DNA from 4 places in the Streptosporangium sp. NPDC000095 genome. Region 1 is predicted to be linked to each of the others. Evidence: riboswitches for the same ligand, from Rfam matches in the RefSeq annotation. Region 1 holds a riboswitch; each other region holds the start of a gene.

Region 1 (7,099 bases):
ATGTGGTGAGTCTCCGGAGGTTCGAGATCAAACGATCGTTGTGCATCAAAGCACCATATTCTGCACATAAGTTGCAATTGCCAGCAAGCCGCATCAAGTCGGCGATGGCCGGAGGGGGCCTCCCGTGCGAGGTGGAGCACACGGCACATGCCGTAAGTAGTTGCATAGTTATTGTTGTTGCGAACTAATTGCGATAAGGTCTGGCGCAGCAAGGAGATCACTGTGGGCCGATACACCCTTCCGGACATGCCCTACGACTACGCGGCGCTGGAGCCCGCGATCACCGGGGAGATCCTGGAGTTGCACCACGCCAAGCACCACGCCGCCTACGTCAAGGGCGCGAACGACACCCTGGAGAGGCTGGCCGAGGCGCGCGACAAGAGCGAGTTCGGCGGCCTGGTCGGGCTGGAGAAGACCTTCGCCTTCAACCTGTCCGGGCACGTGCTGCACTCGATCTTCTGGCAGAACCTCTCCCCCGACGGCGGCGACCGTCCCGACGGAGCGCTCGGCGAGGCGATCACCGAGCACTTCGGCTCCTTCGAGGCCTTCCAGAAGCAGCTCACCACCGCCACCGCCACCGTGCAGGGATCGGGCTGGGGCATCCTGGCCTGGGAACCGCTGAGCCGACGCCTGGTGGTGGAGCAGGTGTACGACCACCACGGCAACGTCGGTGTGAACACCACCCCGCTGCTGGTCTTCGACGCCTGGGAGCACGCCTACTACCTGCAGTACCGCAACGTGCGCCCCGACTACGTCGAGCAGCTGTGGTCGCTGATCAACTGGAACGACGTCATCGCCCGCTTCGACGCGGCCAAGGGCGCCTGACCCCATGACCGCGGCGCCCGACCGTCCGTCCTTCCTTGGTGAATGGTCCAACCGGACGGCCGGGCGCCGCCCCCTGCACATCCAGATAGTCGCCTCCCACGTCATCACCCGGTTTCCTGGGAGCGTCATGGGGGCCACGAGAACACCGAGACGATGCGCCCCTGGCAGATCGTCCCCTGATTGGGACCTTGATCAGGCATTACCCGATTCGTCGTATCGGATCGTCTGAACCCGGGCATGCCCGTGATGCGCGGGCATGCGGCAGATGAACTGGGGGCTCGGGATGCGGCCGGTGGGACGGGACGACCAAACGTGCGCCGACAGGCCACCTGTGCACCGGCGCGAGTTGCTCGGCCTGCCGCTCGTGGTGGTCTGCGGATCGGCGCTGACGGCTTGCGGGACGCATACCACCAACGTCTCCTACGCCACCTCGCCGACGCCTTCCACCCCGGCCGGGCAGATCGAACCCGTTACCCCACCTGAGGATCTGATGCGCGAGCACGGTGTGCTCAAGCGCATCCTGCTCATCTACCGGGACGGGATCCGGCGCATCGACAGCGGCCAGGTCGTACCGGCCCAGGCGCTGCACGCATCGGCGGGCCTCATCCGCTCCTTCATCGAGGAGTACCACGAGCGCCTGGAAGAGAAGTACGTCTTCCCGCCGCTGGTCAAGGCCGGCAAGCTCACCGGCACCGTCACGGTGCTGCTCCAGCAACATCGGCGCGGACGCGCGGTGACCGGCCGCATCCTGAACGCCACCGGCACGACCGGCGTCGCGACGCCGTCCGCCCAGGCCCGCCGCGCCCTGGTCGCCGACATGGCCGTCTTCATCCGCATGTACGAACCGCACGAGGCGCGCGAGGACACCGTCGTCTTCCCCGCCCTGCGCGAAGTCGTCTCCGCCAAGCAGTTCGCCGAGTTGGGCGAGATCTTCGAAGACGAGGAACACCGCCGTTTCGGTACGGCCGGCTTCGCAGGTGTCGTCAACCAGGTGGCCGACATCGAGAAGAGCCTCGGCATCTACGACCTGGCCCAGTTCACTCCCCGGGGGTGAGCTGTCGATGACTTGAACGCGATCATGCGGTGTGTGGCCAGGAAGCTTCCTGAACGCCGGCCCGAAGCAGGGCTTCGGGCCGGGAAGCGGCACTGATCAGAGATCCGCTCGGACAGTTCGGGCGGCGGCGACCATGTTGGCCAGGGCGGCTCGCGTCTCGGGGTAGCCGCGGGTCTTCAGCCCGCAGTCGGGGTTGACCCACAAACGGTCGGCCGGGACGGCCTGGAGGACGTTGCGCAGGTTGTCCTCGATCTCCTCGGTGGTCGGGACACGCGGCGAATGGATGTCGTAGACGCCGGGGCCGATGCCGTTGGCGTAGCCGACCTCGGTCAGGTAGGGCAACAGTTCCATGTGGGAGCGGGCGGCCTCGACGCTGGTGACGTCGGCGTCCAGGTCGGCGATCGGGCTGATGATCTCGCCGAACTCCGAGTAACACATGTGGGTGTGGATCTGGGTGGAGTCGGCGGCGCCGGAGGTGGCCAGCCGGAACGCCCCGATCGCCCAGGCCAGATAGACATCCTGGTCGTCCTTGCGGAGCGGCAGGAGCTCGCGCAGCGCCGGTTCGTCCACCTGGACGATCCCGATCCCGGTGGCCTCCAGATCCGTGATCTCGTCGCGTAGCGCGAGGGCGACCTGGCGGGCGGTCTGCGCCAAGGGCTGGTCGTCGCGGACGAACGACCAGGCCAGCATCGTCACCGGCCCGGTGAGCATGCCCTTGACCGGCTTGGACGTGAGCGACTGGGCGTAGGAGGCCCACTCCACCGTCATCGGCTCGGGGCGGGAGACGTCGCCGTGCAGGATCGGCGGGCGCACACAGCGGGAACCGTACGACTGGACCCAGCCGTGGTCGGTGGCGGCGTAGCCGTCGAGTCGCTCGGCGAAGTACTGGACCATGTCGTTGCGCTCGGGCTCGCCGTGGACGAGCACATCCAGGCCGAGCTCCTCCTGAAGCATGATCACGCGGGCGATCTCGGCGCGCATCGCCTCGACGTAGGCGTTCTCGTCGATCCGTCCCGCCTTGCGGTCCGCGCGGGCCTTGCGGATCTCCGCGGTCTGCGGGAACGAGCCGATCGTCGTCGTGGCCAGCTCGGGCAATCCCAGTTTGGCCCGCTGCGCCGCGAACCGGACCGCCCGATCGGCTCGCCGCGCGTCACCAAGAGCCTCCAACCGGGCCCGGACGTCGGGATCGGCCAGCACGACGGGGGGTTTCACGGCCGACGGGTTCTCGGAACGTAGATCGGCGGCGAGACCGACCAACTCGGCGACCTTCTGCCGGGCGAACGCCAACCGCGCCCGGACCGCCGGGTCCAGCGCCGTCTCACTGTCGAGGTCGACCGGAACGTGCAGCAGTGAACAGGAACTGCTCAGCTCCACCGTGTCGGCGAACCCGAGCAGCACCGCGTACGTCGACTTCACCCGCGCGGGGTCGGTGCGCCACACGTTCCTGCCGTCGACCACGCCGGCGACCAAGGTCTTGCGGGCCAGCCCGCCGACCGAGGCTACCGCCTCCAGGTTGCCGGGGCCGGCGACGAGGTCGAGCCCGATCGCCTCGACCTCGGTGGAGGCGACCATCCGTAGCGCCTGCGCGCCGACGGCGCCGAAGTACGTGGCGAGCAGGATCTTCGGACGGCTGGGCAGGCCGCCAAGCCGCCGGTAGGCCCGCCCGAGCGCTTCGATCTCCCGGGCCCCGAGGTCGCGGGCCAGGACAGGCTCGTCGAACTGCACCCATTGCGCGCCCGCGCCCGCCAGCCGTTCCAGCAACTCGGCGTAGGTCTCCACCAGGGAGTCCAGCAGGTCGAGCGGGGTGAATCCCTCAGGTGAGTTCGGCGCGGCCTTGGCCAGCAGAAGATAGGTGAGCGGGCCGACGAGCACGGGCCGCGTCTCGATGCCGAGCTTCCTGGCCTCTAGATACTCGGCCACGGGCTTGGCAGCCGAGCCTCCGACCAGCTGGAACCGGGTGTCCAGCGCCAACTCTGGGACGATGTAGTGGTAGTTGGTGTCAAACCACTTGGTCATCTCCAGGGGCGGAAGCTCGGCGGTGCCTCGCGCCATCGCGAAGTACCGGTCGAGCCCGGTGAGGTTCCGATAGCGCGCGGGCACGGCGTCGATCATGACCGTGGTGTCGAGCACCTGGTCGTAGAACGAGAACGTGTTCGACGGGATCGCATCAAGGCCCGCGTCACGCAGTTCGGTCCAGACCGAGCCGCGCAGCGACGCGGCGGTCGCCTCCAGCTCGTCGGCGCCGATCGTGCCGGCCCAGAAATCCTCGGTGGCGAATTTGAGCTCCCGATGCGCGCCGATGCGCGGGTAGCCCAAAACGGTCGTCCTCATGGCAACTTCCCTCGTCTCGCCAGTATGCGGCCAGGCAGGAGAAGAGAAACGCAACGCGGAGCAGGCCCCCGGCGAGCGCGTCCCAGGCCCTCCCACGAGGCCGCGGACCACCGCGCGCCGAGCGGCACGCGGGCGGAGGCAGGTCTTCGGACTCGCGGGCACCATGCCTGAGGCATGACCTACTGGCCGTCGCTTCCCAGGCACGCGCCCAGTGCTTGTGACGGCGGTCGTTCCTGCTTACCGCTGCGGGGCAGTCCCGGATTCACACCGGGTTCCCTCTTACGACGCTCGCCCCCCGAAGGAGACGGGCGAACCATCCACACCCGAGAGCTTAACGGCCCGGCCACCGTTCGGGCCCAGTCGTGTGCGCGTCGGTGGCTCACTACGGGCGAACGGCGACCGATTCGGCGGAGAGCGTGACCTCGATGGTGATGTGCGGATTGTCCACTTGCGGGAGCTGAAGCCCACGCTTGAACTCCTCCGCATCGTCCGGCATCACCTTCGGCTGAACTGTGACCTTGACGTGGCCGGTCTCGTCATCTGGGTGCGTCGTCATCGTGGCCACCTCAGGACGGGATTGGAGCCAGGAGACGACCGTGTCCTGGGCCCGCCGGAGCTCCGCGGCCGAGAATCCCTTGCCACCGATCAGGGTGACCTCCACGGGGAGGGTCCTGGCCAGCTCGATCGCGCGAGTCGGGATGGGCCCCTTGAAGCCGACGCGCAGCCCTCGCTGGTCGTCGACGTACCTGACGCCGGAGATCTCGTCGGGAAACTCCGTATTAAGTTTGTCGATCACCTGACTGTTGGACGACTGCGAACCGAAGCGGTCGATGGCCTCCTCGTAGGAGATGCCCTCCGATCTGGCGATGGTCCCAAGGTCGACCAACTCGGCGTAGGGAATGCCGTCGATCGTCACGCCCGGGTCGGTCACCGCGGGGTCGTAACCCTCGAAGTCCGTCGGCTTGGGCGACGAGGTAGCAGCCATCCGGGTCGCGTACCGCTTGACGACCTCCTCCAAAGGCCGACCCGACGACGCCGCCTCTCGCTTGAGCCGCTCCAGGGTGGGCCGATGCGCTTTGGGCTGATCGGCCCGCGGCAACACGATCGTCTCGCTTCCGGCCACAGTGAGTGCCGGACCGGCACCGGACTGGCCGCAGGCGCACAACGACGCAAGCATCGCAATGGTCAAAAGCAATTTCTTCACACCTAAGGGACGCTCCGCCGCCCTGAAGGGTTCATCCAGGCGCTCCCGGTACGGCGAAGTCCGTTCGTCAAATAACTTGGGTCTCCTGGCGCACTCCGGAAGGCACGGTCCGGCGCCGTTACGCGGGCGGAGGACGGTTGTGACCGGGCTCTCGCCGTTGCGGAGCCGGCGTGGTGCCGATGCCGGCCCGTGTCCTGGTCGCCCCGGTTGCCTGCCGAAGTGAAGCGCGGCCGGTTGCCCGTACTCCGTTGTTATGGGTGGCCGTTCACTCAGTCCGTCATCTCGCGGGCGAAGTGTGGTTCCGCCGCTTCCAGTCGCGGTACCGAGATGCCCAACCGTCGTGCTTCGGCCAGGGTGTCCCGGCAGACCTCACGCGGCTCCTCGGCGTCGGGGTCGGAGTGCGCCGCGAAATTCACGCGCGCGAGCGCGACATGAGCGGTCAGCCAGGCGAGCACGGGGGCCGTCAGCCAGGTGGGCGCACGCAACGACAGCACACCGCGGTGACGTCGCAGGTCGACACCGCGCGCCTGGAGGAGCGGCAGAAGCTCGCGGATGGCCAGCAGCGCCTCGCGCAGGTCGTCCGTCGCCCCTATCAGCTTGGACAACGAGCCCAGTCTCAGGCTTTGGGAGTGCAGGCCCGCGTCGAACACGAAATGGATCCACAACCAGCCGCGGAAATCGGATTGTTCCCTGAGCCGGAGTCCGGCCTCGCGAAACGCCTGGCGTACGGCCCGCTCCCGGTCGGTCGGGGGTGGGCCGAGGGTGCCGAAGACGACCGACGGCAGCAACGTCCCGCGGAGGACGCCGTCCTCGCCGAAGCCGCCGCCGGAGCCGGGAAAGCCCCAGGCGACCTGCTCGGAGGGGAGGTCGCCGATCGCGGTCAGCGGCTCGGTCCAGACGTTGCCGAAGACCAGCACCGTGGCCCGGCCGACGCGCGGGGTCAGGAAGGCCGCCGCCTCGGCGAGGCGGTGGTGCGACACGCTGAGCACGATCAGGTCGAAGTCGTGGTCGGGCTCCAGCGTCTCGCGCAAGCGCACCGGCCACCTCTCGACGACGCGCTCGCCCCACGGCCGCCGTCGTGCGTCGAGCAGGTCGAGGTCTATCGCGTCTCCGTACGTCGCCGCGCGGCCGGGCCGGACGTAGAACTCGACGTCATGGCCGGCCCGTTCCAGGGCCCAGCCGTAGATGGTGGCGATCACGCCTCGGCCGAACATGAGGATCTTCACGCTGCACCTCGTGGGATACAATCAAATTGGAGGCAATCTCCACTTCTTCGAAGATATGGAGATCACCTCCACTTGTCAACGCGAGGGAACGCATGACCACCGCCAAACCACTGCGCGCCGACGCCCGGCGCAACCGCGAGGCCCTGATCGCCAAGGCCCGGGAGATCTTCGACACCGGCGACTTCTTCGACCTGCGCTTCGATGACTTCGCCCAGCTGGCCGGGGTGGGCACCGGCACGCTGTACCGCCACTTCCCCACCCGGGAGGCACTGGCCGAGGCGGTCTACCACGGAGAAGTCGCCGCGCTGTGCGACCGCGCCCGCCGGCTGCAGGCCACACTGCCCGCGGCGGAAGCATTGGCGACCTTCCTACGTGACGTGGTCGGCTACCTGGACACCCACCAGGGCCTCGCCCGGACGCTGGCCACGCTCATGGCCACCCGTTCGGGCGTACTCGCCG
Region 2 (7,099 bases), on a different contig from region 1:
CCACATGCCGCGACCGGCCGCCTCCAGCAACCGCTCGGCGATCCCGTGCAGCGCCCACGGGTTGGACCTGGCCATGAACTCCTGGTTCTCCGGGTCCAGCACGTAGGTCGCGGCCAGCTTGTCGTACATCCAGTCGGCGACGACGCCGGTGGTGGCGTCGTAGCCGAACAGGTAGTCGACGGTGGCGGCCAGTTCGAAGGCCCCCTTGTAGCCGTGCCTGCGCATCGCGGCCAGCCAGCGGGGGTTCACCACCCTGGCGCGGAAGATCCTGGACGTCTCCTCGGAGAGCGTCCTGGTGCGGACCGCGTCAGGCCTGGTGCTGTCGCCGACATAGGCGGCCGGGGCCTTGCCGGTGAGCGCCCGGACGGTGGCGATCATGCCGCCGTGATACTGGAAGTAGTCGTCGGAGTCGGCGATGTCGTGCTCGCGGGTGTCGACGTTCTTGGCCGCCACGGCGATCCTGCGGTAGGCCGTCTCCATGTCCTGCCTGGCGGGAACACCGTCGACGTCCCGGCCGTAGGCGAAGCCGCCCCAGACCGCGTACACCTCGGCCAGATCGGCGTCGTCGCGCCAGTTGCGGCTGTCGATCAGGGGCAGCAGCCCGGCGCCGTAGGCCCCGGGCCGGGAGCCGAAGATGCGCATGGTGGCTCTGCGCTCGTCTCCGTGCTCGGCCCGGTCGGCGAGCACGTGCGCCCGCACGTAGTTGAGCTCCTCGGGCTCGGCCAGCCCGGCCACCAGCCGTACGGCGTCGTCCAGCATCGCCACGACGTGCGGGAAGGCGTCGCGGAAAAAGCCACTGATCCGGATGGTGACGTCCACGCGCGGACGGCCCAGTTCGGTGGCCGGGATCGGCTCCAGGCCGGTGACGCGGCGCGAGGCCTCGTCCCAGAGCGGCCGCACGCCCAGCAGCGCCAGCACCTCGGCGACGTCGTCGCCCGCGGTGCGCATCGCGCTGGTCCCCCAGACCGACAACCCGACCGAACGCGGCCAGTCGCCGGTGTCGGCGCGGTAGCGCTCCAGCAGGGAGTCGGCCATCGCCTGGCCGGTCTCCCACGCCAGTCTGCTCGGCACGGCCTTGGGATCGACCGAGTAGAAGTTGCGGCCGGTGGGCAGCACGTTGATCAGCCCGCGCAGCGGCGAACCGCTCGGCCCGGCGGGCACGTAGCCGCCGTCGAGAGCGTGCAGGATCGCGTCGATCTCGTCGGTGGTGCGCGCCAGCCGGGGCACGACCTCGACGGCGGCGAACCGCAGGATCCGCTCCACCTCCCCCAGGTTCGCACCGCGTACGTCGGCCGCGGCGGGCACCCCGGATCCGCCGCCCCGGCCGGTCACTCCGGCCGGGCCCGCCGAGGCGCTGGCGTCGTCGCGGCCGGTGTCGTCGGCCCGGCCCAGGACCTCGGCGGTCACCTCCCCTGCCGCGGCCGGGTCCCAGCCGCGGTGTTCCATCGCCTCGACCAGGGCTCGGGCCAGGGTCTCGGCGTCGTCGACACCGATCCGTCCCGCGCTGCCGTCCTCGGCCAGGCCCAGTGCCTCGCGCAACCCGACGAGCGCCTCGCCACCCGCCCACATCTGCCGGGCGCGAAGCATGGCCAGGACCAGGTCGACGCGCGGCCCCCCTTCGGGGGCGGCTCCCAGCACGTGCAGGCCGTCGCGGATCTGAACGTCCTTGACCTCGCACAGCCAGCCGTCGATGTGCAGCAGGAAGTCGTCGAACTCGGCGTCGTGGGGACGGTCGGCGACCCCGAGGTCGTGGTCGAGCCTGGCGGCCTGGATGAGCGTCCAGATCTGGGCGCGGATCGCGGGCAGCTTGGCCGGGTCCATCGCCGCGATGGAGGCGTGCTCGTCGAGGAGCTGCTCCAGCCTGGCCATGTCCCCGTAGCTGTCGGCGCGGGCCATCGGCGGGACGAGGTGGTCGACCAGGGTGGCGTGGGCGCGGCGCTTGGCCTGGGTGCCCTCGCCCGGGTCGTTCACCAGGAACGGGTAGACGAGCGGCAGGTCGCCGAGCGCGGCGTCCGGGCCGCAGGAGGCCGACAGGCCCGCCGACTTGCCGGGCAGCCACTCCAGGTTGCCGTGCTTGCCCACGTGGACCACGGCGTGCGCGCCGAAGCCGTCGGCCAGCCAGCGGTAGGCGGCCAGGTAGTGGTGGCTGGGCGGCAGGTCGGGATCGTGGTAGATCGCGATGGGATTCTCGCCGAAGCCGCGCGGCGGCTGCACCATGACCACCACGTTGCCGGAGCGCAGCGCGGCCAGCACGATCTCGCCCTCGGGATCGCGTGAGCGGTCCACGAACAGCTCGCCGGGCGCCGGGCCCCAGTGCTCCTCCATCCGGGCGCGCAGGTCCGCGGGGAGGGTGGCGTACCACTCGGCGTACCGGCTCGCCGCGATGCGCACCGGGTTTCCCGCGAGCTGTTCCTCGGTGAGCCAGTCCTGGTCCTGCCCGCCCGCGGCGATCAGCGCGTGAATGAGCGCGTCGCCGTCCTGCCCGCTCACCCCGGGCAGCTCGTCCTCGGCGCCGATGTCGTAACCGCGCTCGCGGAGCGCGGCCAGCAGCCGTACCAGGCTGGCCGGGGTGTCCAGGCCGACGGCGTTGCCGATGCGCGCGTGCTTGGTGGGATAGGCCGACAGCATCAGCACCAGCCGCCGCTCGGCGGGCGGGATGTGCCGCAGCGCGGCGTGGCGCACCGCGATGCCCGCCACCCGCGAGGCCCGCTCGGGGTCGGCCACGTAGACGGTGAGCCCGTCCTCGTCGATCTCCTTGAAGGAGAACGGCACCGTGATGATCCGTCCGTCGAACTCGGGGATCGCGACCTGGGTGGCGGCGTCCAGCGGGGACAGGCCGTCGTCGTTCTCCTCCCAGGAGGCCCGGCTGCTCGTCAGGCACAACCCCTGCAGGATCGGCACGTCCAGCTCGGCGAGCGCGCCGACGTCCCATGCCTCGTCGTCCCCGCCCGCCGACGCGGTCGCCGGGCGGGTGCCGCCCGCGGCGAGCACGGTCACCACCAGGGCGTCCACCGTGCGCAGGACCTCCAGCAGGCCGGGTTCCGCGGTGCGCAGCGAGGCGCAGTACACCGGCAGCGCCCGCGCGCCCGCGTCCTCGATCGCCGAGCAGAGCACTTCGACGAAGGCGGTGTTCCCCGCCACGTGGTGGGCCCGGTAGTAGAGCACCCCGACGACGGGTCCGTCCTGGCCGCGCGTCTCGCGCGCGAGCGTTCCCCAGGTGGGGGTGGGCTCGGGCGCGGCGAACCCGTGGCCGGTGAGCAGCAGCGTGTCGGACAGGAAGTGATGCAGCTCGGTCAGGTTGGCCGGGCCGCCGTGGGCGAGGTAGGCGTGCGCCTCGGCGCAGACCCCGCCGGGCACGGTGGACAGCTCCATCAGCTCGGCGTCCGGCGCCTGCTCGCCGCCGAGGACGACGACGGGCCGGGGTCCGGCGAGCAGCGCGTCCAGCCCCTCCTCCCAGGCGCGGCGCCCGCCGAGCAGGCGGACCACGACCAGGTCGGCGCCCTCCAGCAGCGGCGGGAGGTCGGCGGCGGTGAGTCTGGCGGGGTTGCCGAGCCGGTAGTCCGCGCCGCTCGCGCGGGCGCTCAGCAGGTCGGTGTCGGAGGTCGAGAGCAGCAGGATCACGCGCCACACCCCGGCAGAGGAGTGGCGGTACGGCCCGCGGGAGCCGCGATGCGGCGGGAGAGCGGCGACGTCGCGGTGTGACGCGGGAACGGCGGTGTCACACCGTGATGCGGCGACCGCGATGCCGCGTCGTAGCGGGGGAACGGCGATGTCGCGGTGTGGCGGGGGAACGGCGAAAAGCGCACGGAGCTTCCTCCCTCGGGGTCCTCGCCCCGGGTCGTCGTCGGCCACGACGGCTGGAGTCTCCTGGCTCCCGGATCGGTGCTCACCCCGGCCTTCCCGTCCTTCGTCGGACAGTGGCCCGGGTGGGGTTCGCTCCCCGGTTACAGTGGCGGGACCGCGCCGGATTCACACCGGCTTCCTCCCTTGCCGTCGCCATCGATGACACTACGGCAGTCCGGGGCATTGCAAGAAACTGGCATTAACATCCTCTGAGTGTCCATTGCCGACTTTTCCGGACGATCGCGACTCGACGCGTGCCCCGGGGCCCTCCAGGTCCACCCCGCCGCGGACGGCGGCCTGGCCCGCGTCCGCATACCCGGAGGTCGCCTCACCCCCTACCAGCTGCGCGAACTCGCCGACGCCGCCACGGCGTACGGCAACGGCGTCATCGAGCTCACCTCCCGGGCGAACGTCCAGGTGCGCGGTCTCGGGCCGGAGAATCCAGAAAGCGGTCCGGAAAACGGATTCGCCGCGCGGATGGCGAGAGCGGGCCTGCTGCCCTCGGCGACACACGAGCGCATCCGCAACATCCTCGCCTCCCCGCTGACCGGAGTGGACGGACCGGCCGAACCAAACGAACCCGGCAGACCGGCTGGATCGGCCGAACCAAACAAATTCGGCAGACCGAACAGACCAACCGGACCCCCCGAACCAAGCGGAATCAACGAGCCAAGCAGGCCGAGCGGACCGAACGGCGGGGATGCTCCGAACGGCACGAAAACGAACGGCCGTGGGATCGCCGACATCACCCCTCTGATCGGCGAACTGGATCGACGACTGTGTGCTCGCCCGGCCCTCGCCGCCCTGCCGGGACGGTTCATGTTCGCCCTCGACGACGGACGGGGAGACGTGGCCGGCCTGGGCGCGGACGCCACGATCCTGCCCACGGCACCGGACGCGGCCGCGCTGCTCCTCGCCGGAACCGACACCGGCCTGCGCGTACCGCTCGACGAAGCCGTGACCGTCCTGCTCGCCACCGCCGAGGCGTTCCTCGACGAACTGGCCACCCGGGACGTCACCGCCTGGCGGATCGCCGAACTTCCCGACGGGCCCTCCCGGATCGCCACCCGGATGCGAACCGCTCTCGGACTCCCCGACACACCCCCCTTCGAACCGGTGAGACCGCACGTCGTGACCTCCGGGCCGGTCGGCGTCTTCGAGAGCACGGACCGGCGAGGGAACCGAACCGGCGTCACCGGAGAGACAGGCCCCGGAAACAGTCCCCGCCACGGAGTCGAGGACGGGGACCCGGACGATCCCCGAAGCGAGGGCTCGCGGGTGACGCTCGGGGTGGCGATCCCCCTGGGACGGCTGACCTCCGCGCAGGCACTCCTGCTCGCCGACGCCGCCTCGGGCGGGGAGATCCGGCTCACGCCATGGCGCGGTGTGGTCCTGCCCGGCCTGGACCGCGCCGAGGTCACGGGCACGGCCGCCCGTCTGGAGGCCGCCGGGCTGGTCGTCGACCCCGCCTCCCCCTGGATCGGTGTGACGGCCTGCACCGGCCGCCCCGGCTGCGCCAAATCCCTCGCCGACGTCCAGGCCGACGCCGCCACCGCCATCGGCATGGCCCCGCCGTCCACGATGGGGCCGGGCACCGATACGCTCCCCGTGCACTGGGCGGGCTGCGCCAGGCGCTGCGGCCGCCCGAGGGGACGGGTCGCGGACGTGATCGCCACCGGTGACGGTTACCGCCTGGAACTGGACGGCACCGCCCTGACCTGCTCCGGCATCGAGGAGACCGCGGCCGCGGTGGCGGCCGCCAGAGGGGAAATGTGATCGACTACGTCCGCGACGGCGCGGAGATCTACCGCCGCTCCTTCGCCACCATCCGCGCGGAAGCCGACCTGGACGGCCTGCCCGCAGACGTCGCCCGGGTCGCGGTCCGTATGATCCACGCCTGCGGGATGGTCGACCTGGTGAGCGACCTGCGCTGGTCGCCCGGTGTCGTGGCCTCGGCGCGCGAGGCGCTCCAGGCGGGCGCTCCGGTGCTCTGCGACGCCATGATGGTCGCCTCGGGGGTGACCCGGCGCCGCCTTCCCGCGGGCAACGAGGTGATCTGCACCCTCGGCGACCCCCGCGTGCCGGAGCTCGCCGCGCGGCTGGGCACCACCCGCAGCGCCGCGGCACTGGAACTGTGGCGCGACAGGCTCCAGGGCTCGGTGGTCGCGATCGGCAACGCGCCGACCGCGCTGTTCCGGCTGCTGGAGATGGTCGAGGAGGGCGCGGGCCGCCCGGCCGCCGTACTCGGCGTCCCGGTCGGCTTCATCGGCGCCGCCGAGTCCAAACAGGCCCTCGCTGAGCACCCGGCGAGGTTGGAACACCTCGTCGTGAACGGACGCCGGGGCGGAAGCGCGATGACCGCCGCCGCGGTCAACGCGATCGCGAGCGAGGAGGAGTGAGCGACGACGTGAGCACACGCGTGACCGGACGGCTGTGGGGCGTGGGACTCGGCCCCGGCGACCCCGAGCTGGTGACCGTCAAGGCCGCCCGCCTGATCGGCGAGGCGGACGTGATCGCCTTCCACAGTGCCCGCCACGGCCGCAGCATCGCCCGCTCGGTGGCCGCTCCCTACCTGCGGCAGGGGCAGGTCGAGGAGGCGCTCATCTACCCGCTCACCACCGAGACCACCGACCACCCCGGCGGCTACCAGGGGGCGATCGACGACTTCTACGCCGCCTGCGCGGTGCGGCTGGCCGCCCATCTGGACGCCGGGCGCGACGTGGTGGTGCTGTGCGAGGGCGACCCGCTCTTCTACGGCTCGTACATGCACATGCACAAGCGTCTGTCGCACCGCTACGTCACCGAGGTCGTGCCGGGCGTGACGTCGGTGAGCGGCGCCTCGGCGGTCCTGGGCCGCCCGCTGGTCGAGCGGGACGAGGTCCTGACCGTGCTGCCGGGGACGCTCCCCGCCGAGGTGCTCGCCGAGCGCCTGGCGGCCACCGACTCGGCCGCGGTGCTGAAACTCGGCCGTACCTTCACCAAGGTCCGCGACGCGCTGGCCGAGGCCGGGCGTCTCGACGAGGCCTGGTACGTCGAGCGCGCCACCACCGGGCAGCAGCGCCTGGCGCCTTTGGCCGAGGTCGACCCCGGCAGCGTCCCGTACTTCTCGCTGGCGCTGATCCCGAGCCCCGTCAACGCGTCGAGCCCCGCGCCCGCCGCCATAGCCGAGACCCAGGGCGAGGCGAGGGCGCGCGGCGAGGTGGTCGTGGTGGGACTCGGCCCCGCCGGACGTCCGTGGCTGACCCCGCAGGCGCAG
Region 3 (7,099 bases), on a different contig from region 1:
TGCGCCACACGTCCTCACCGTCCAGCAGCACCCGGCCGCCGGTCGGCCTACGCGCCCGATAGAGGGTGCGCAGCAGCGTCGACTTACCCGCCCCGTTCGGGCCGGCCAAGCCGAGCATCTCCCCCTCGGCGACCTCGAACGAGACCTGGCGGACCAGGTCGCGGTCGCCGACGCGGACCGACACGTTCTCCACGGTCAGTGTCACTTGGAGCGCCTCCGCATCAACCACAGGAAGAACGGCCCGCCGACCAGCGCGGTGATGATGCCCACCGGGATCTCCTCCGGCGCGATCAGGGTGCGGGCGGCCAGGTCGGCCACGATGAGGAAGGCCGCGCCCAGCAGCGCGGTGGCCGGGAGCGCCCGGCGGTGATCGGCGCCGATCAGCAGCCGGACGACATGCGGCATGATCAGCCCTACGAAGCCGATGGCCCCGCTGACCGCGACGATCGTGCCGATCATCATGGCGACCAGCACGAACAGCGCCGCCCGGAAACGGTGCACATCCAGCCCGAGCGAGGCCGCGGCCTCCTCCCCTGCCAGCAGCAGGTTCAGCGGCCGCGACACCCCGACTAGCGCGAGGGTCCCGGCCAGGACGGCTATCGCCGGGATCCACACCACCGTCCAGGTGGTGCCGGCCAGGCCGCCCAGCATCCAGCGCACCGCCGCCTGCGTCTTGTGCGGGTCGTTGGAGGTCACGATCAGGAAGCCGGCCACGGCCGAGAGCACCTCGGCCATGGCCACCCCGGCCAGCACCAGCCGCACCGTCGTCATACGCCCGCCCGAGCGGGCCAGGAAGTAGACCGCCACCAGCGCGGCCAGCGCGCCGAGGAAGGCCGCGATCGGCAGGCTGAACGCGCCGAACACGCTCAAGCCGAACACCACCACAGTGACCGCCCCGACACTCGCGCCAGAAGAGACTCCCAGCAGCATCGGGTCGGCCAGCGGGTTGCGCACCAGCGCTTGGAGGGCCATGCCGCAGACCGACAGGCCCGCGCCGATCACCCCCGCCAGGACGACCCGCGGCAGCCGTACGTCCATCACGATGGTCTCCCGCACCGGTGTCCAGGCCGGTTCGGCCAGGGCGGGATGCAGGTTGTGGAGCAGGATGCCCCACACCTGCCCTGCGGGCAGGGCCACCGACCCGGCCGCGACGGCCGCGGTGAGCGCCCCACCGACCAGGAGCACGAGCAGGCCGAGCACGATCGGATACGGCACCCCCGGGCGCTGCGCCAACGGCACGGCGCCTGCGACCGGTTCGCTCACTTGAACTGGTCTCACTTGAAGCGGTCGGCGTGCAACTGGCGGGCCAGCGCCTCGACGGCTCCGGGCGCCCGTACGCCGAGGACCACCGACGACAAAGGCAGCACCGCGAACCGCTTGTTCCTGATGGCCGGTACGTCCCTCAGCGCCGGGTTGGCCAGCAAGAACCTCTCCTTGTCGGCCACCGGCTGGTCGCCGTAGTCGTAGATGACGATCCAGTCGGGCGCGCGCTCGGCGACCTGCTCGAATGAGACGTCGCCCCACATCTTGTCGACGTCGGCGAACACGTTCTGTGCCCCGGCCAGCTTGATGATCTCGTTGCCGACGCCCTTGCCGCCGGCGGTGAAGGCGGTCTTGTCGCCACTGTCGTAGACGAACAGCTTGACCGGGGCGGTGTCGCCGAGCTTGGCCTTCACACCGTCGAGGGTCGCCCGCAGTGTGGTGATCAACGGTTCGGCCCGGTCGGAGACGCCGAAGATCTTCGCGACATTGCGGATCTCGGTGTTCATCAGGTCCAGGGACACCGCACCTTCGGCGCACCCCTCGATATTCAGGTATGTCTTGATGCCGGCCTTGTGCAGGGCGTCCCGGCTGCGGCCCTCCTTCTCGTCGAAGGTGCTGCCGAAGCCGCCGTAGACGAAGTCGGGCTCCTCGGCCAGCAGGGCCTCATACGCCGGGTACTCCTTCGAGACGACCTTGATGGCGTCGTAGGCCGCCTGATACTCCGGCAGCACCTTGTCGTCGAGGTAGGCGGTGCCGATCATCGACCTCTCCAGGCCGAGCGCCAGCATCACCTCAGTGGCGTGCTGGTTCATGGATATCGCCCGCCGCGGCGGCTGCTCGTACGTGCTCTTCACCCCGCAGTTGTCAAGGGTGACCGGGAAGCCCGCAGGCGCGGAGGCCGCCGGAGCGGCGGCCGGGACATTCTCAGCCGGGATGCCGCCGCAGGCGGCCAGCACTCCGGACACCAGGAGGGCGAGCAGCAGGGGAATGGGGCGTCTGCCCGTCATGACGTGTTCCTCTCACGGAATCTGCGCAACGGGGCGGATCTGAAAGAGGGAACACTTCAGGGATTCTCGGCGCGGCCACCGGCTCGACGGGCACGAGAGCCCACTCCTCTCCGGGGAAATCCGCCCCAGTTCATCGAGGAGGCGACCGCGTGAGTCTCCTGGCTCTCGGGTCGAGGCTCGTCCCCGCCTTCCCACCCCGGAGAGGGGCAGTGGCATGGTGGGGATTCGCTCGCCGATCACAGTGGCGGGACCGCGCCGGATTCACACCGGCTTCCTCAGTCCGCGCTCGCCTTCGGCATCATCATCACACGAAGCGGGTCGATGCGCACAAGCAGGGCACCCTTGTCCTGGGAAGTGCGGGTGGAGACAAAGGCTCGGCAATCCTGGCGCGGAGTGGCTTCAGCACCACACGCTGGTCTTTTCGCCGGACCGATGTCACCGGCGCGCGGTTGAGGTGTTCGTCATCGGAGGGTCGACCTCGCGGGGCGGCAAGCGGCGCGGCGGGGTGAAACGGTACAGCTCAAGGATCGGCGGCAACGGAACCAGGCCGGGACCACCAGCGCGAACCCACTCGGCGACATCGGCCGTGGCATCCTCGTCGTTGACGAGGGCGAGCCACACCGGACGGCCACCGGCCGCCCGCCCCTCCGGGGTCGGCTGCACGATGAGAACATTGGCCTGGTCGCACACGTCAAGGCACTCGGTCACGCGGACGTCGGCGACCTCGGCCAACCGGCGGATCTGCTCGTCGTGGTCGAGGGCGGGTACCTTCCGCACGCTCCCGCAGCAGCAGTCCCGGCACACGGTGATCCTTTTCATGCGTTCCTTCCTCAGGCGGGCTGGCGGCGCGATACGCGACCGCCATACGTGCTGACTCCGGGCACCCGGTAGCTCTCCCGCACCGTCACGCTTCCAGCACACGACGCCACACGGCGGCGGAGCCCCCCTCTTATCCGTGCTTGAAGCCCTTTCCGGCGCGGTCCAATGGATCGGGGCCGATTCCGAGATAGGCGGCTCGAAGCTCGTCCCAGGCGATCAGCCGGTCGTAGTCGGGCGGGTCGAGGATCTGCTGGCGGTCGGTGAGGAACGGGTTGGGCAGCAGCACGGTCATCAGCTGGTCGCCCTGGCCGTTGAACATCCGCATCCCCCAGGAGACGGGGTGGCCGTCGGCGCTGATCGAGCGGTAGAGCTCGGCGCGGGCGCAGCGGCGGATCCGCCCGAGTTCGGGGCCGCTGGCGGTGTGCTCGCCGATGCACAGGTGAAAGTGCCAGCGGCCGAAGTCGACGGTGACATATCCGTCGTACAGGCTGATGCGTTCGGGCGCGTTGGGGGCGGCGACCTCCCAGGCCGCGCCCTGGACGATGACCCCGAACCAGATGTGCTCCCAGTGGTGCTCGAAGATGTCGGTGACCAGCGACAGCAAGGTGCGCTCGTCGGTGGGCAGCGCCCACACGTGCAGGGTGCCGGTGCCGTGTTCCTCGACGACGGTGTGGCTCATGCGGGTCCTCCGGCCTGTCGCAGGGTCAGCGCCCACTGCTCGCGGCGCGTGTCGGGGTCGATGAGGGCGCAGTCGCCGCATTTGCCGCCGTTAGGCAGGCGGTAGTACAGGCAGCAACTGCGCCGAACGAAGAACGGCTGTCCGGGAGCGGGTTCGACCAGGTCGCCGCCGCCCTGAAGCACTCCCAGGGCGAGCAGTTCGCGGCCGAGCACGATGGTTCGCGCGGCGAGTTCGGGGCGCTGTCGGGCGATGGTCCGGATGGTTCCGGCCAGGGCGGAGGCGGCGTTGCCCCACAGCAGCCCGGGGGCGATCTTCACGATCTCCCCTACGGCCTGCGCCAGCGGCTCCAGCAGCTCGGTCACCACGGTGTGGTGCAGCGCTCCGGCGACCCTGGCGGGGGCGAGGACCTGCCAGCCGTTCGGGCGCTCGGCGCGCAGCGGCAGCGGCCCGCTGGGCGCCTCCCGCCAGTGGAGGCGGGAAGGGCCCAGGTCCAGGAGCAGGTCGTGGGCCACCGCCGCGCCGATGACCGGTGACCACAGCCGGGCGGCCAACCCCTGGAACAGGATGGAGGCCGCCACTCGGGTCTCGTCGGTCCCTAAGCGTTCGGCGACGTCGGTGATCCGCCGCCGCAGGGATTCGAGGTCGGCCAGCAGGTCGGTGAGCGGTCGCCAGCCCGCTTCGGTGTCGATCGGGCCGATCCCGACTTCGAAGTAACCGCTGATCGTGGAGACGTCGGCGACCGCCACCGACACCATCGGCGGTGCGGCGGGCAGCAGCCCGGGCCGGGCGACGGCGAGCCCGGAGCGCGCCGTACGCGTCCAGGCGGCCAGGTCGGGCAAGGTGGCGAACCGGTGGATGGTGCCGTCGTAGGCCGCCTGGTAGCCGTCGCCCGTCCACTCCACCGCCAGCTCGGCGGGCCCGGCGCCGGCCGTACGCCAGTCCTCCCTGGCCAGCGCCCGCTCCAGCAGGGCGGCGTGCAGACCTTCGGCGAGGACGCGGACGGTACCGCTGGCCCCGCTCTGGAGCACGAACATGCCGGAGGTCGCGTCGAAGGCCAGTTCACCGCCGTCGAAGGCGGCGCCGATCACCTCCCGCGAGGTCAGCTCCTCCGGGGTGCCGGTGTGCAGGCGGCCCGCCGGGTCGATCAGCCACATCCGGTCGGCGACCCGCAGCGCCAGCTCCAGATCGTGCGTGGAGACCACGATGACCAGGTTCTTCTCGCGAGCCAGACGGCGCAGCAGGCCCATGAGCGCCACCCGGGAGGTGACGTCGAGAAAGGCGGTCGGCTCGTCCAACAAGATCGCCGCCGGTTCCTGGGCCAAAGCGCGGGCGACGAGGACCCGCTGGCGCTCGCCGTCGGACAGCTCGGTCACCGCCCGGTCGGCCAGATGGCCCGCGTTCACGGCGGTCAGCGCCCAGGTGACGATCTCGTGGTCGCCGGGCCAGAGGCGTCCGGTGAATCCGGTGTGCGGGTGGCGGCCCAGCCCGGCCAGCTCGCGGGCGCTCAGCAGCGGCGGCAGGTCGCGTTCGGTGAGCACGACGGCCAGGCTCCTGGCCAGGTCGGCGGCGGGCAGGGTGTCGACGTCGACGCCGCCGAGGAGCACCTGGCCGCCCAGCGCGGACTGGAGTGCGGCCATGGTGCGCAGCAGCGTGGATTTGCCGGTGCCGTTCGGGCCGATCAGCACGGTCAGCTCACCCGACAGGGCTTCGGCGTCCAGGTCGTCGAGCACGCGACGCTCCGGTTGCCCCCGCCTGGCGGGGTATCCGGCGTGCAGTCCGCGTAGTTCCAGGCTCATGCTCACACCGCCAGTCCAGTGCGGGCCGCGCGGCTGCGCAGCAGTACGGCGATCACCACGGGCGCGCCCACGATGGTGGTCACCGCGTTCAACGGCAGCACGACCCCACTGCCCGGCGCCTGGGTGGCCACACAGCACGCCAGCGCCACGGCGGCCCCCAGCAGGACGACCGCGGGCATTAGCACCCGATGGTCGGCGGTGCCCAGCAGCAGCCTGGCCACGTGCGGCACCGCCAGACCGAGGAAGGCGATCGGCCCGCAGTAGGCGGTCACCGCCCCGGCCAGCACCGAGGAGGTCAACAGGGTGAGCGTGCGCACCACCCGGACCCGCACACCCATAGTGCGCGCGTAGTTCTCGCCCAGCAGCAGCGCGTTGAGCGCTTTGACCCCGGCCAGCGCACCCGCCAGCGCGGCCACGCAGACCGGCACGAACACCCCGAGATCTCCCCAGGTGGTCCCGGCGAAGCTGCCCAGACCCCACATGATGAACTGCTGGGCCCGCTGCGGGTCGGTGTAGACCAGCAGCAGCGTGATGAGCGAGGTGGCGGCCGACCCCACCATCACGCCGATGATCAGCAACGTCACCACCGACCTGACCCGCCGCGACAGCACCAGCACCAGCCCCAGCACCGTGGCCGCACCTGCCGAGGCGGCCACCACCACGCCCGCGCGGCCCAGGCCCGCGATGCCCGCGGTGAACGCGCCGGCCGCGCCGCCCCACCCGATGATCACCAGCGCCACGCCCAGGCTCGCCCCCGAGCTCACCCCCAGGATGTACGGCTCGGCCAGCGGGTTGCGAAACAGAGTCTGCAGCTGTACTCCCGAGACCGACAGGGCCGCTCCGGCCAGGGCCGCGGTGATGGCGCGCGGCAACCGTACCGTCCAGATGATCTCCTGAACCCCCGGGTCCGCGCCGGTGTCACGCACCAAGGCGAGCAGTGCCTGGTTCAGCGGGATCGAGGTCGAGCCGAGCAGGACCGCCAGCGCGAACGCCAGCGGCACCGCGACCCCGATGACGGCCAGAACGACGCTCCGGCGGCGCCGGGCCGCCGCCGGAACACCCGCGAGGGCCAGAGCCGTCACTTGGCCAGCTGCTGGTAGAAGGTGAAGGCGTGCCCCGGCGCGAGGTCGGGATGCAAGATCGCTACCAGGTCGGCCAGGATCAGGTCCGGGTGGCCGACGCCGCGCTCGTAGAAGTCGTTGCCGCCCCCGGGGCCGAGCGTCCTGTTCGCCGACCAGAGGCTTCCGGACTCGAACGCGCCGAACTTGGCGTAGCGCGGGTCGGCCTTCTCCACATCGGCCAGGCTCTTCCACTCGTTCACGGCGGCCAGCCACACCTCGGCGTCCTTGGCCTTGGACAGCACAGCCTCCAGGTCCAGGGTGGTGCTGCCGGGGCCCGGCGTGTCCGCCCACGGGTAGGTGCCGCCCGCGTCCTTGATCAGCCCCGCGACGTAGCTGCCGCCGTTGGGCACCGACCACTGCCCCTCGTACATCTGGCCCGGCAGCACGGTGACCGGTGCGGCGGCCTTGGCCTTG
Region 4 (7,099 bases), on a different contig from region 1:
GAAGAACAGCCCCTCGATGCACGCCGCGAAGCAGATCAGGTTGAGCAGGAACGCCCGCCGGTCCTCCCTCGTCTCCAGCCGGGTCAGCCCGCCGAGCGAGTCGATCCAGCGGAAGCAGAACTCCGCCTTGTCGCGGATCGAGGGGATGTGCTCGACCGCGGCGAACGCCTTGACCCGCTCGTCGGGATCGGGCAGGTAGGTGTCCAGCAGGGTGAGGTAGAACTGGACGTGCACCGCCTCCTCGAACAGCTGCCTGCTGAGGTACAGGCGCGCCTCGGGGGCGTTGAGGTGCTGGTAGAGGTTGAGGACGAGGTTGTTGGCCACGATCGAGTCGCCGGTGGCGAAGAAGGCCACGAGACGGTTGATCAGGTGACGCTCCTCGGGCGTCATCCTCGCCAGGTCCGCCAGGTCGGAGGTGAGGTCCACCTCCTCGACCGTCCAGGTGTTGCGGATCGCGGCCCGGTAGCGCTCGTAGAACTCCGGGTAGCGCATCGGCCGCAGGGTGAGATCCATGCCGGGGTCGAGCAACATCGGAAGAATCGCCTTTCTGAAGGCTGCTGAGGACTGCTGAGGGCTGTCGACGGACCGGACGGCTACTGGCAGGCGTCGCAGTACTCGGGGTTCTCCAGGGAGCAGGCGACGGCCTCGGACACGACTTCGGACACGACCCCGGACACCGCCCCGGGCTCGGCCGCGGCCCGTTCCGCCGGGGCCGCCACGGTGGCCTGCGCGATCCGGGTGGCCGGGCGCGAGCGCAGGTAGTAGGTGGTCTTCAGGCCCGACTTCCACGCGTAGGCGTACATCGAGGAGAGCTTGCCGATGGTCGGCGTGGCCATGAAGAGGTTCAGCGACTGCGACTGGTCGATGTACGGGGTGCGCGCGGCGGCCAGGTCGATCAGCGCCTTCTGCGGCAGCTCCCAGGCGGTCCGGTAGAGCAGCCGCAGGTCGGCGGGGATCTCGGGGATGTCCTGGACCGAGCCGTCGGCGCGCTTGATCGCGTCGCGGATCGGCGCCGTCCACAGGCCGCGGGCCTGGAGGTCGCGGACGAGATAGCGGTTGACCTGGAGGAACTCCCCCGAGAGGGTCTCGCGCTTGAAGACGTTGGAGACCTGCGGCTCGATGCACTCGTAGCAGCCGGCGATGGAGGCGATCGTGGCCGTCGGCGCGATCGCGATCATCAGCGAGTTGCGCAGGCCGGTCTCCGCGATCCGCCCCCTGAGCTCCGTCCACGCGGCCGACGTCGCGGCCCCGTAGTGGTCGGGGTGCAGCACCCCGGCGGCGGCCCTGGTCTCCTCGTACGAGGGATGGCGGCCACGCTCGACGGCCAGGTCCGAGGAGGTCCGGTAGGCGGCGAGCGCGATCTCCTCGGAGATCCGGGTGGACAGCTCCAGCGCGCGCGGCGAGTCGAACGGCAGCCGCAGCGCGAACAGCACGTCGGCCAGGCCCATCAGGCCGAGCCCGATCGGACGCCACCGCCGGTTGGCCGCCTCCGCCTCGGGAGTCGGGTAGAAACCCAGGTCGATGGTCCGGTCGAGGAACCGCACCGCGGTACGGACCGTCGCGCGCAGCCGCGCCCAGTCGATCCCGTCCTCGAGGTCCCCTGACAGGTGGGCGGCGAGGTTGATCGAGCCGAGGTTGCAGACGGCGGTCTCGGCGTCGCCGGTGACCTCCAGGATCTCGGTGCAGAGGTTCGACAGGTGGATGACGTTCTCGGGCCTCGCCGTCTGGTTGGAGGTACGGTTCGCCGCGTCCTTGAAGGTCATCCAGCCGTTGCCGGTCTGGGCGAGCGTGCGCATCATCCGCCCGTACAGGGTGCGGGCGGGGATCCGCCGGGTGAAGCGGCCCTCGGCCTCGGCGGCCCGGTAGGCGTCGTCGAACGCGGCGCCGTACAGGTCGGTGAGGTGCGGGACCTCCTTGGGGTCGAACAGCGACCAGAGGCCGTCGGCCTCGACCCGGCGCATGAACTCGTCGGGGATCCAGTTGGCCAGGTTCAGGTTGTGCGTGCGGCGGGCCTCCTCGCCGGTGTTGTCGCGCAGTTCCAGGAACTCCTCGACGTCGGCGTGCCAGGGCTCCAGGTAGACGCAGGCCGCGCCCTTGCGGCGGCCTCCCTGGTTCACCGCGGCGACGCTGGAGTCGAGCGTGCGCAGCCAGGGCACGATGCCGTTGGAGTGTCCGTTGGTGCCCCGGATCAGCGAGCCCCGCGAGCGGACCCTGGTCCAGGCGATCCCGATGCCCCCCGCGTACTTCGACAGCCGCGCGACCTGCCCGTAGCGCTCGTAGATGGACTCCAGCTCGTCGCGGGGCGAGTCGAGCAGGAAGCACGAGGAGAGCTGGGGCCTGCGCGAGCCCGAGTTGAACAGCGTGGGCGAACTGGGCAGGTAGGACAGGGTGGCCATGAGCGCGTACAGCTCGGCGGCCTCCTCGACGGTCTCGGCCAGGCCGCAGGCCACCCGCAGGAAGAAGTGCTGCGGGCGCTCCAGGACCTTGCGGGTCCTCGGGTGGCGCAGCAGGTAGCGGTCGTAGACGGTGCGCAGCCCGAAGTACTCGAACCTGGCGTCCGCCTCCGGATCGACCAGCGCGTCCAGGACCGCGGCGTGGGCGGACACGAACCTCGCGAGCCCGTCGGCGACCAGCCCCGCCTCGTGGGTCGCGGCGACGGACTCGGAGAAGGCGCGGACGCCGTGCTCGGCGGCCTCGTCGGCGATCAGCTCGGCCAGCATCGCGGCGGCGACCCTGGAGTTCTCGGGATCGGTGATCACCCGGGCGGCGGCCTCGTCGATGGCCAGCCTGCGGGCGTCCGTGGCGCTCCCGGTGCTTCCGGCGCCGTCGTCGCCCGTCGCGGCCACCGCGGCGCTCCGCGCGTTCCCGGTGTTTCCCGTGCCGCGATGGCCCGACGCGGTCACCACCGCGCCTTCGACGCCGCTGTCGCCCGTCGCGGTCGCCGCCGTGCTCCCCGTCGCGGTCTCCGCCAATGCCTGTGTCACCTGGTGCCCCTCGCTCGATCGGACTCGCCCCAGGCTCCGCCGGATGGCACGCGTCCGCGAGCGATCCCGGGCACGCCGGATCGCCTCGTTCCGCGGGCCCTCCCACGAGGCCCTGGACATTCACGTCACCGGCAGGTCTTCGGACTCACGGGCGCAACGCGCATGCCTACCGGCCGTCGCTTCCCAGGTATGGATCACCCAGTGCTCAATGACGGCTTTCGTTCCCGTTCACCGCTGCGGGGCAGTCCCGGAATCTCACCGGGTTCCCTCTTGCCTCGCCCCCTGCGGGGCGAACCAGCAACGAGCAGGATCCTACATCTAGGGGCGCCTGACGCAACTACCCCAACAGGTTGTGTCGGAGGACTTCAGTAGCCCGAGCTCGTGAAGCACACCGCGGGCGCGGGCCGTCTCGGTGGCGAGCCACTGGCGAAAGTCGTCGCCGCTGAGATAGACCCGGCTCCAGCCGTGGGCCGCGCACAGGGAGCGCCAGCGTGGCGCGGCGTCGAGCCTGTCGCACAGGGCGATCGCGGCGTCCCTGTCCTCCGGGCTCATGTCCTTGGGCCCCAGCAGGCCGCACCAGTCGCTGTACTCCAGCCGGACGTCGACCTCTCTGAGCGTCGGCGCGTCGATCCCGTCGATCCGGTCGCCGGAGGAGACCGCCAGGGGCCGCATACGGCCCGCGGCGATCTCGGAGCGCAGGGCACGCGCCGATCCCAGCAGGGCCGCCACCTGGCCCACCTGGAGCGCCTCCACGGCGTCCTCGGGGGTGAGGTATCCGGCATACTCCAGCAGCCGGGTGTCCACCCCGAGGCACTTGCCGATCATGCCGTAGAGCACGTGCTCGGAGCCCCCTTCCGACCGGCCGCCGACCGCGAGCCCCGCCGGGTTCCGGCGCAACCCCGCGGCGAAGTCCTCGAAGGTCAGCAGGCGGGAGTCGGCGGGGACGACCAGGACCGCCCAGTCGCCGACCAGGCGGGCGATGGGAGTGGCGGCGTTCACCACGGCGACGGTGTTGGCGATCTCCGCGGCCGCCACCATCGGCATCGCGGTGACGAGCAGCCTGCCCTCTCGCGCGAAGGGGCCGCCGAAGGCACCGAAGGCGCCGAACGCGTCGCGAGGGGCGGAGCCCAGGGCGCCGCCCCGCTCGACGGCCATCGCGGTACGCGCCAGTCCCGCCTGGACCGCGACGGTCGCCAGCCTGCCCGCGATCCTGTCCCAGCCGTGGCCGTCGGCGGTCGGTTCGAGGAGGAGCAGGCGCTTCACCACCGAGCCGGCGTCGTTCGCGCCGCACCCCGCGGCGAGCAGCACCCCCGCCGCCAGCGCGAAAAACCCCCTACGGCGCATAAGCGCCCCTTCCCCCAAGAACCCCCCATACCACAGGTTAGTACCCCATCACTATCTGTGACGAGGTGGGGGGAGGGAAAGGGCGCGGGGCTCACTCCACCGTGACGCTCTTGGCCAGGTTCCTGGGCTTGTCGACGTCGCGGCCCAGGGCCACCGCCGCGTGGTAGGCGAAGAGCTGCAGCGGGATCGAGAGCAGGATCGGGTCCAGCTCGGTCTCGTTCTTGGGCACCACGACGCAGTCGTCGGCGAGCTTGGGGTCGGCGTCGCGGTGGCCCACCATGAGCACCCGGCCGCCCCGGGCGCGGATCTCACCCAGCGTGGTGAGGTTCTTGTCCAGCAGCTCGTCGTCGGGGACGATCGCCACCGTCGGCATGTCCGGGCCGATCAGCGCCAGTGGTCCGTGCTTCAGCTCGCTCGCCGGATAGGCCTCGGCGTGCACGTACGAGATCTCCTTGAGCTTCTGCGCGCCCTCGCGGGCCACCGGATAGCCCCTCACCCGGCCCACGAACATCATGCTCGGCGACTCGGCGTACTTGCCCGCCAGTTCCTTGATCTGCGGCTCCAGCGCCAGGATCTCCTTGATCTGGTCCGGCAGCCTGCGCAGGCCGTCGCAGATCCTGCGGCCGTCGGCGGGAGACAGGTCGCGCACCCGGCCCAGGTGCAGCGCGAGCAGCGCGAAGGCCACGGCGGTCGAGGTGAACGCCTTGGTGCTCGCCACCGAGACCTCGGGGCCCGCGTGCAGGTAGACGCCGCCGTCGCACTCGCGGGCGATCGCGCTGCCCACCGTGTTGACGATGCCGAGCACCCTGCCGCCCTTGCGCTTGAGCTCCTGCACGGCGGCGAGGGTGTCGTAGGTCTCGCCCGACTGACTGATCGCCACGTAGAGGGTGTCGGCCTCCACCACCGGGCTGCGGTAGCGGAACTCGCTCGCCGGCTCCGCGTCGGCGGGGATGCGCGCCAGTTCCTCGATGAGCTGCGCGCCGATCTGGCCCGAGTAGTAGGCGGAACCGCAGCCGATGATCTTCACTCGGCGGAACGAGCGGCTCTCCCGCGCGTCCATGTTGAGACCGCCCAGGTGGGCGATGTGGAAGCGGTCGTCCAGCCGCCCGCGCAGCGTCCTGGCCACCGTGTCGGGCTGCTCGGAGATCTCCTTGAGCAGGTAGTGCTCGTAGCCGCCGGTGTCGTAGTGCCCGGCCTCCCAGTCGACGGTCAGCGTCTCCTTGGCCGTCTCCCGCGCGTCGCTGGCGAAGGTGTTGAACCCGTCGGCCCGCAGCACGGCGATCTCGCCGTCCTCCAGGTGCACCACCTGGCGCGTGTAGCGGACCAGCGCGGCCACGTCGGACGCGGCGAACATCTCCTTCTCGCCGATGCCCAGCACGATGGGGCTGCCGTTGCGCGCCACGACCACCTCGCCGGGACGCTCGGAGTCGATCACCGCGATCCCGTACGTGCCGACGACCCGCTTGAGCGCGGTCCGCACGGCCTCCTCCAGCGAGTCGGACTCCTTGACCGTGCGGGCGATCAGGTGCGACAGCACCTCGGTGTCGGTCTCCGACAGGAAGATCGCACCATCGGCCTCCAGCTTGGCGCGCAGCTCGTCGGCGTTCTCGATGATGCCGTTGTGCACGACGGCGATGCGCTCGTCGGTGGACAGGTGCGGGTGGGCGTTGACGTCGCTGGGCGCGCCGTGGGTGGCCCAGCGGGTGTGACCGATACCCAGGCCGCCCTTGAACCGCGCGGGCACGACCGCCGCCAGGTCGGCCACCCGGCCCTTGACCTTGCGCATCTTGAGGCCCTTGTTGGAGATCACCACACCGGCCGAGTCGTAGCCCCGGTACTCAAGACGCTGCAGGCCCTCCAGCAGGATGGGCGCCGCGTCCTTGGGCCCTACATAGGCCACGATTCCGCACATGTAACCGCTCCTTATCCATGAACATCGCTAAACGATCGAGGTACCGTCGCCTGCTACCCGTAGACGATCCGGCGAAGCTGTCTCAGGGAGAGTTCGGGTGCCGCGACACGGCGTACCGCCAGCTCGGCGGCGACCCTGGGGAAGATCTCGTCGTTGACCAATCCCCTGGCCCTGAGCTCCGTGTGGCGCCGCCGGACGAACTCGTCGACGGGCTCGGAGAAGTAGGCCAGCACATCCGCGACGACCCGCGCCGCCTCGCCGGGACCGAGCGCGCTCGTCCGGATCAGGTGGGTGATCAGATCCTCATGCGGATTCCGTGCCGTGGACACAGATCAGGACCATACGCATCCCGGAGGGAACACACCAAGTTTCCTGCCCGATTTCGGGCAGAGAATCTCCTCAACATCACAACCTCACCACAATGCACGACAGTCGGTAATCTCTGATAACTCTAGGTAGTCGTCAGAGGGGGAGGAACCGCCATGCGCCGCCTGCCAGGGATCACCGTCGTCACCGCTCTCGCCGTCCTCACCTCGGTCGCCCCCGCGCAGGCGGCACGTCCCGGGGATCGGCCGGCGCACCCCCGGACGCCCTCACCCCTCTCCGGGACCTCCACACCGTCCGGCACGGCGACGGCGGGAACGAGCGCGCGGTCCGGCAGGCAGGCCGCCTTCACCAGGGCCGCACGGACGTACGGGGTGCCACAGAGCGTGCTGCTCGCGGTCTCCTACCTGGAATCCCGCTGGGAGGGCCACGACGGGCGGCCCAGCGTCTCCGCGGGATACGGCCCGATGCACCTGGTCGACGGCCGGGCCGCACCCGGACGGCCCCACGGCACCGGGGAGGACCCGCGCGGCGA

The links. Region 1 has a riboswitch for cobalamin ahead of metE (5-methyltetrahydropteroyltriglutamate--homocysteine S-methyltransferase). Riboswitches for the same ligand answer to the same signal wherever they lie in the genome.
Region 2: another riboswitch for cobalamin. It lies ahead of cobN (cobaltochelatase subunit CobN); the one in region 1 lies ahead of metE (5-methyltetrahydropteroyltriglutamate--homocysteine S-methyltransferase).
Region 3: another riboswitch for cobalamin. It lies ahead of ACFY3V_RS34200 (ABC transporter substrate-binding protein); the one in region 1 lies ahead of metE (5-methyltetrahydropteroyltriglutamate--homocysteine S-methyltransferase).
Region 4: another riboswitch for cobalamin. It lies ahead of ACFY3V_RS11890 (ribonucleoside-diphosphate reductase subunit alpha); the one in region 1 lies ahead of metE (5-methyltetrahydropteroyltriglutamate--homocysteine S-methyltransferase).

What each region holds. Positions count from the first base shown of each region.
Region 1 covers NZ_JBIAZS010000017.1:109,819-116,917, reverse strand. The annotation lists gene ACFY3V_RS31420 (ABC transporter substrate-binding protein) at 1-2, opposite strand, end outside; gene ACFY3V_RS31415 (superoxide dismutase) at 223-825, shown strand; gene ACFY3V_RS31410 (hemerythrin domain-containing protein) at 1,082-1,879, shown strand; gene metE (5-methyltetrahydropteroyltriglutamate--homocysteine S-methyltransferase) at 1,976-4,210, opposite strand; cobalamin riboswitch at 4,330-4,543, opposite strand; gene ACFY3V_RS31400 (hypothetical protein) at 4,593-5,387, opposite strand; gene ACFY3V_RS31395 (ketopantoate reductase family protein) at 5,684-6,640, opposite strand; gene ACFY3V_RS31390 (TetR/AcrR family transcriptional regulator) at 6,733-7,099, shown strand, end outside.
Region 2 covers NZ_JBIAZS010000016.1:82,259-89,357, reverse strand. The annotation lists gene cobN (cobaltochelatase subunit CobN) at 1-3,621, opposite strand, end outside; cobalamin riboswitch at 3,840-4,035, opposite strand; gene ACFY3V_RS30275 (precorrin-3B synthase) at 4,057-5,619, shown strand; gene ACFY3V_RS30270 (precorrin-8X methylmutase) at 5,616-6,242, shown strand; gene ACFY3V_RS30265 (precorrin-2 C(20)-methyltransferase) at 6,263-7,099, shown strand, end outside.
Region 3 covers NZ_JBIAZS010000020.1:109,370-116,468, forward strand. The annotation lists gene ACFY3V_RS34190 (ABC transporter ATP-binding protein) at 1-205, opposite strand, end outside; gene ACFY3V_RS34195 (iron ABC transporter permease) at 202-1,263, opposite strand; gene ACFY3V_RS34200 (ABC transporter substrate-binding protein) at 1,275-2,270, opposite strand; cobalamin riboswitch at 2,401-2,597, opposite strand; gene ACFY3V_RS34205 ((2Fe-2S) ferredoxin domain-containing protein) at 2,706-3,089, opposite strand; gene ACFY3V_RS34210 (hypothetical protein) at 3,220-3,768, opposite strand; gene ACFY3V_RS34215 (ATP-binding cassette domain-containing protein) at 3,765-5,564, opposite strand; gene ACFY3V_RS34220 (iron ABC transporter permease) at 5,567-6,646, opposite strand; gene ACFY3V_RS34225 (ABC transporter substrate-binding protein) at 6,643-7,099, opposite strand, start outside.
Region 4 covers NZ_JBIAZS010000004.1:233,386-240,484, forward strand. The annotation lists gene ACFY3V_RS11885 (ribonucleotide-diphosphate reductase subunit beta) at 1-531, opposite strand, end outside; gene ACFY3V_RS11890 (ribonucleoside-diphosphate reductase subunit alpha) at 594-2,984, opposite strand; cobalamin riboswitch at 3,097-3,298, opposite strand; gene ACFY3V_RS11895 (tripartite tricarboxylate transporter substrate-binding protein) at 3,303-4,328, opposite strand; gene glmS (glutamine--fructose-6-phosphate transaminase (isomerizing)) at 4,420-6,240, opposite strand; gene ACFY3V_RS11905 (hypothetical protein) at 6,294-6,569, opposite strand; gene ACFY3V_RS11910 (N-acetylmuramoyl-L-alanine amidase) at 6,723-7,099, shown strand, end outside.